DNA from 2 places in the Cyanobium sp. NS01 genome. Region 1 is predicted to be linked to the other one. Evidence: predicted binding sites of a transcription regulator. Region 1 holds the regulator's gene; the other holds the start of a gene.
The links. Region 1 encodes NtcA, which controls nitrogen genes in cyanobacteria. Its sites were predicted from a motif close to GTANCNNNNGNTAC; they were not measured.
Positions count from the first base shown of each region.

Region 1 (3,403 bases):
CACCGCGTCGCTTGGGCGCTCTGCCAGCCGTTGGGTGAGCTGGTTGAAGCTGGCGGCATCGAACTGCAGCCCATCCTCCATCGTGCCCTGGCGCTGGGCCTGGGCATAGGCAGCCGCCAGCAGCAGGTTGAGCCGGCGGGCCAGCTGATCGGGGCTGCGCAGGCCGGCCTCGATCGTGGTGCGGGCCATCACCTCACCGGCGGCCACCACCCGCCGATTCGGACGCAGGTCGGGGAAGGCCAGCACCTGTCTCTCGCCGCGCAGCACGTTGGCGGCCGAGAGGATGCTCACCACCCAGGTGCCGGGTCGAGCCAGCAGCCCCTCCAGACGGCTGATGTCGTTGCTGGGCACCAGCAGGATCTGCCGATCGACCGCCTCCCCCGGCAGCACGCGCCGGAAGGCGTTGAGGTTGGCCTGCTGCAGCAACGCCGTGATCACCTCCTGGGCCTGGCCGGGGTTCTCCAGCTTCACCTTGGCGCTGGCCAGGGACTGGCCGGTGGTGATCACCACGTCGCCGCGCCGCAGGGCGATCAGGTTGTTTTCGAGCTCACGCAGCTCCTGGGCCCCTGCTGCGATCCGTTCCCGCACTGCGGCCAGTTCAGCCTCGGTGCGCTGGATTTCAGCGTCCCTGCCCCGCACCACCTCGCTGAGGCGAGCGCGTTGACCCTCCAGGCTCCGGTTCTGTTGTTCGAGCGCCACCTTGTCGCGCTCCAGCCTGGCCCGCTGGGCCTGCAGGGGGGCCAACTCCTTGCGCAGGGCGGCGCTGCGCCGCTCGGCCTGGGCCAGCTCCTGCTGCACCTTGCGCTGGCCGGCCTGAGCCCGGGCCACCTCCGCCTGGCTGGTGCTGAGGCGCTGGCGACTGGCCTCGAGCTGGCTGCGGGTGCCACTGAGCCGCTCCTCCAGCTGGTCGAGCTCGAACAGTCCCGTGCGCAGGCGCTCACTCACCAGCAGCATCAGCCCGAGGGACATGGCACTGATCAGGCTGCCTGTCAGCACCGTGATCAGCACGGCGGTGCGCCGCGGCCGCAGCTTGAACAGACTCAGCCTGGCCTTGCCGACCCGGCTGCCCAGGCGGTCGCCCAGGGTGGAGAGCACGCCGCCGAGAACCAGCAGCGCCAGGATCAGCAGCCAGCCCGACACAGGTGTCCTCGTATGGAGCCAGTATCCCGCCTTGGCCGCTGGGCTTCAGGCCGATGTCAGCTGAAGCGCTTGGCCAGGGCGATCGGATCGAACACGGTGATCTTCTTGCGGTCGATCTGAACCAGCCCTTCGTTGCGCAGGTCTCCCAGCAGGCGGGTGATCGTCACCCGGGTGGAGCCAATGGCCTCGGCGATGGCCTGGTGGGAGAGACGCAGGTCGATGGTGATGCCCTCCGAACCCGGCACGCCGAAGTCGCGGCAGAGCACCAGCAGAAAGCTCACGAGCCGCGAACTCATGTCGCGGTGCGTGAGGGTCTCGATCATGGTTTCGGTCTGCAGGATCCGTGAGGAGAGCCCCTGCAGCAGCAGCAGGCCCACGCTGGCGTCCTGTTCGATCGCCTTGCGCACAGAGGTGGCCGGTGCGCTCAGAAGCTCCACGCGGGTGAAGGCGATCGCGTGGTAGAAGCGGTCTGAGCGCTGGCCAGTGAGCAGGGAGAGCACCCCGAACAGGCTGTTTTCCCGCAGCAGCGCCACGGTGATCTCCTCTCCGGATTCGTACACCCGCGAGAGGCGAACGGCTCCGCGCCGCAGCAGGTAGACCCGCTCGGCCGGATCCCCCGGGAAGAAGATCGTCTTGCTGCGCTCGATCGCCTCGACGCTGCTGCCTCCCAGGGCCCGGATCACCTCCAGCAGGGTCTGGTTGCCCTGGCCGGCGGCCCCCATGCCGCCCACCACCCCTGGTGCACCGCTGCTGGGTGTGTTGGCCGTACGGCTGAACCCGCGTGTGGCGCCAACCATGGCTGGGTCAGGCATATGGGCGGACCCTATAGATGCGATGGGGGCCCCCATGTAGCAACAGGCACCTTTTGGGGGCCGGTGAGTCCGGGCGCACCGGCGTGCGTGTGGGTGGACCCACCACAGGTGGTGGTTGTGCCCAGCGCTACGCCACGCGACCGCTACATTCAGTCCTGCGTCGCTGCAGGGTCCATGGCCGCCAGTCTCTCGAGCAGCCCCGGTTCCGGAGTCCGGCTCGAGGTGGTGGGTTCCGCGCCTGCCGAGGCCGCTGTGCACACGGCCCATCGGCCCGTGGCCCCTGTGGCTCTGCCTGCGGCGGCCCTTCCGGCGACCGTGCGTCCGCTGCGCCGGCTGGCCCAGCCGGAGGGCATGCTCCAGGTCCACACCGCCCCGTTCCGGGGCAGTGTGGCGGCGGTGCTCAGCCTGGCCCTGCGCAGCGCTGGCCTCGGCAGCCGGGTGCTGGTGAGTCAGCTGCTCAAGGGTGGGGTGGAGCAGGGGCTTGCCGCCAGCCCCTGGCTCTGCGGCCGCCTCCAGTGGCTGCGGCCGGCCGTGGCCACCTGCCTGGCCGAACCGGCTCCAACCCATGGCGGCGAGATCCTGGAGGCAGTGCAGGAGGTCTGGGCCTTCAGTCGCCAGCAGCTGCTCCACGGCAGCGTCGACCTGATGGTGCTCGATGAACTCGGCCTCGCCGTGGAGCTGGGCTACCTGCCCCTCCAGGAGGTGCTCACCACCCTGGAGCTGCGGCCCCCCCACCTGGATGTCATTCTGACCGGACCCTCCATGGCACCTGAGCTGATGGCCCTGGCTGACCAGGTCACCCAGCTCCGCCGCGGCTGTTAGGCCGGCCTCCGATGCTCAAGAACGACCGTTGGATCAAGCAGCAAGCGTCCGGCGGCATGCTGGAGCCCTTCCAGGGCACGCTGGTCCGCCACCTCGACCCCGCTCAGGCCAGCAGTCCGGTGCTCAGCTTCGGCTGCTCCTCCTACGGCTACGACCTGCGCCTCTCGCCCCAGGAATTCCTCATCTTCCGCCATGTGCCCGGAACGGTGATGAACCCCAAGCGCTTCAATCCTGCCAACCTGGAGCCCGCATCCCTGCACGAAGATGCGGATGGGCGGTATTTCATCCTGCCCGCCCATTCCTATGGCCTCGGGGTGGCTCTTGAGCACCTCAGGGTGCCGCCCAACATCACGGTGATCTGCCTGGGCAAGAGCACCTACGCCCGCCTGGGCATCATCGTCAACACCACTCCCGCCGAGGCCAGCTGGGAGGGCCACCTCACCCTGGAGTTCAGCAATTCCTCAGGGGCTGACTGCCGCATCTATGCCGATGAAGGCATCTGTCAGCTGCTCTTTTTTGAGGGTGATCCCTGTGAGACAACCTACGGCGACCGGGCAGGAAAGTATCAACACCAACCTGAACGCGTGACCCTGGCCAGGGTGTGAACCCCTCTTGGGACCTCATTCAGG
Region 1 covers NZ_CP047940.1:2,411,480-2,414,882, reverse strand. The annotation lists gene CyaNS01_RS12700 (DUF3084 domain-containing protein) at 1-1,140, opposite strand, end outside; gene ntcA (global nitrogen regulator NtcA) at 1,197-1,862, opposite strand; gene CyaNS01_RS12690 (cob(I)yrinic acid a,c-diamide adenosyltransferase) at 2,127-2,774, shown strand; gene dcd (dCTP deaminase) at 2,786-3,379, shown strand; gene thyX (FAD-dependent thymidylate synthase) at 3,399-3,403, opposite strand, start outside.

Region 2 (3,403 bases), 270 kb from region 1:
CCAGGCGCGTCAACAGGCGATCGAACCCCGCGCCGTGGCCGGCTTCCTGCTGCTCGACCCGATCTTTCCGCGCTCGGTGCGCTACTGCCTGGAGCGGATTCAGGACACCCTCAAGATCGTGCAGGGCCGCTCGGTGCCCGGGGCTCCAGATGAACTGGAATGCCTCAGCGGACTCACCCTGGCCCGCTGGAGCTACACCCGCATCGACGACCTGTTCGCGGTAGGCCTCCATGAGGCCATCGACGCCCTGCAGAGCGACCTCAACCGCCTGCACAACCTGATCGAGGGGCGCTACTTCGTGGCCACCAGCCTTGAGTCCCAGAGCGTGGATCCGGCATGCGTGCGCGCCTGAAGCACACGTTCAGCTACCGGTACAGCGCGCCTGTTCTGCTCGGAGCCCATCGCTTCTGCCTCAAACCCCGGGGCCATGGATTTCAGACGTTGGTGGACTTCCAACTCACGATCGATCCTGAGCCCAACTCCCTGTTCCCTCTGATCGCCGCCAGTGGCGATGAGATTCTGCGGGCCCGCTTCGGCGGCTCCTGTGACAGCTTCCGCGTCGAGGCCAGCAGCACGGTGGTCTCCCACACCCCACCGGATCTGCAGACCTGCCTGGAGGCCAACGAGCCGCTGTTGCCCTACCCCGTAGGCCACCTCAACGGCGACCTGCAGGGCTCCCTCGGCGGCTGGCTGCCCAATGGCCAGCACGACCCCGCCGCCGTGGACATGGCCCAGGAGGCCCTGATGGGCAGCGACCAGCGGGCCCTGATGTTTCTCGATCAGCTGGTGGAGATGATCCAGGACCGGGTGAAGTACACCCAGCGCCACGTGGGTCCCGCCTGGCCTGCCGGCCGCACCCTCAAGGAACGGGTGGGCTCCTGCCGTGACCTGGCCATGCTGATGGTTGAGGCCTGCCGCTGCGTGGGCCTGCCGGCCCGGTTCGTCAGCGGCTACCACCTGGTGGATCCCGCTCCCGAGCAGTACGACCTGCACGCCTGGACGGAGGTCTACCTGCCGGGAGCCGGCTGGCGCGGCTACGACCCCAGCGGCAAGGGTCCGGTCGACGATCGCTACATCACCCTGGCCACGTCCTCGAAGCCGGAACTCACCGCCGCCATCACCGGCTGCTTTTCAGGCCCAGCTGGGGTGAGCAGCAGCTTTGACTGGCTGATCGAAGCGGAGATTCTCGATCCCGTCGCCCCCCTGGAGGCCAGCCTGCCCCTGGGCTGATCGCGGCGGGGCTGGGTGGTCATCTTTTCAGCCAACACGGCTTACCAGTGCAGACCGTGCAGCTTGGGCAGCGGCGCGGTTTTGAAGGTGGTGGCGAACAGCCTTGGAATCCTCCGGCTGTTGTAGACGCGGAATTCCTGCACCAGGCTGACACCCGGTTCGCGCACAGCCTGGTTGAGCACCACCGAGCCGTCAGGATCGGAAACGGAACGATGGAAGGTTCCCGGCGGAATCCTGAGGATGTCGCCGCCCGTATCGAGCCGCACGATGTGGAAGGGGTAGTTCCAGCCGAAGTTCACCAGATAGAAGGTGCGGCCGCCGTGCAGGGCGAGCAGATTGTCCTCCTGGTGGGGATGCAGGTAGAACTGCCAGGCTCCCGTGGCCGGATCGTCCGGAGGGGAGGTGGCGGGCCCCGAGTGGATCACCAGATCCCGGGCATTGGACGCGGCCACAGTGATGTCGAAGAAGCGCACTGCGGGGGTGTCGCGGAACTTCTCGTAGGGGATGAGCTCGAACATCGGCGCCGGTCTCGGCGTTGTGGCAGTCATGGCAGTCGGTGTTGGGCGCGCACCGGTTGGGCGTGGTCCAGTGAACCCAACACCGTACCCCAGCAAGTGTGGCCGCCACTACCAAACGGCCGACCGCCTGGGCAGTTTCTGCACTGGGCCGCGGGGGAGTGGCACGGGCCAGAAGGTGGCCGGCGCAGCAGGTTCAGTGCCTGGTCGTATCGACCAACACACGGGAATCACAGCCGTGACGACATCATGAAGGGGCTCCATCTTGCAGCACATCAAGCGGCAGAGGGCCCACAGATCAGCTGCTTGGCTGCCACATCAGATCTCAACTTTTATGACCATGTCATCAACACCTGGCTCCAGCGGATCGCCCTTGACGGCCGCACTTCTGAAGGCCAAGAAAGCCAAAGGACTCAGCTTCTCCGAGCTGGGTGAGGCCCTTGGTCGCGATGAAGTGTGGGTCGCCTCATTGTTCTATGGCCAGGCCTGCGCCTCCAGCGACGAAGCCACAGCCCTGGCCGGTTTACTTGCCCTGGATGGCGACACCGAAGCCGCCCTGCAGACCTACCCCACCAAGGGCAGCCTGGATCCGGTGATCCCCACCGATCCCCTGATCTACCGCTTCTACGAGATCATGCAGGTGTATGGCATGCCACTGAAGGATGTGATTCAAGAGAAGTTCGGCGATGGCATCATGAGCGCCATCGACTTCACCTTGCATGTCGACAAAGAAGCCAACCCCACGGGAGACAGGGTGAAGATCACCATGTGCGGCAAGTTCCTGCCCTACAAGAAGTGGTGAACCACTCCTTGAACGCATAAAAAAAGACCGGGCAGCGTTGCTGCCCGGCACTTGTGACTGATAAGAAGAAGGCTGCGCCGATTCTCAAGATAGACGTTCAGCTGCGGTGGAATCCCATAGGCTGAACTTAGCGCGCTCCCAGCTCGGCGGCGAGTTCCCTTTCGAGCTTTTCATCATGCCTGGTGGGCAACACATTGCTGATCGGAGAGCGATGGGTGCTGTAGAAGAGCATGCCGATAAACACCATGCCACCAACAATGTTGCCAAGTGTCACCGGCAGATAGTTCCAGAAAGCGATCTGAAGGAAACTCACGCCTGAACCCAGCAAGGGGCCGGTGGTGTGCAGGAACATGTTCACCACGATATGCTCCATCCCCAGCGCCTGGAAGGCGGTGATGGGCAGCCAGCAGGCCAGGATCTTGCCAGGAACGCTCTTGCTGACTAGGGCCAGGGTGACTCCCAGGCAGACCAGCCAATTGGCAATCAGACCGCGCAGGAAGGCAAGAAAGAATCCAAGGGCTCCGAGGTTCTGATACTTGGCAATCACATTGGCTTTGTTGAGGCCGATGATCTTATTGGCCACGGCCACCCAGTCACCGGCCCCGGTGGCCAGATCTGCGGTTCCTCCACTGGTGAGGCTCATGGCAAAGAGGATGCCGACCAGGCCCGTGCCGAGGAAATTGCCGATCCACACCCACATCCAGTTGTGGAAGGTTTTCTTCCAGGTTGTCTTGCCGGCCCAGACCGCCATCGGCAGAAGGGCAAAATTACCGGTGACCAGTTCCATGCCAAACAGCACGATACTGGCGAAGCCAAAGGGGAAGATGAATGATCCAATCCAGGGAATGCCCGTCTG
Region 2 covers NZ_CP047940.1:2,684,389-2,687,791, forward strand. The annotation lists gene CyaNS01_RS13995 (alpha-E domain-containing protein) at 1-352, shown strand, start outside; gene CyaNS01_RS14000 (transglutaminase family protein) at 337-1,230, shown strand; gene CyaNS01_RS14005 (redox protein) at 1,272-1,748, opposite strand; gene cynS (cyanase) at 2,086-2,547, shown strand; gene CyaNS01_RS14015 (formate/nitrite transporter family protein) at 2,675-3,403, opposite strand, start outside.
Region 2: the regulator NtcA is predicted to act here: its motif matches at 1,955-1,968, upstream of cynS (cyanase).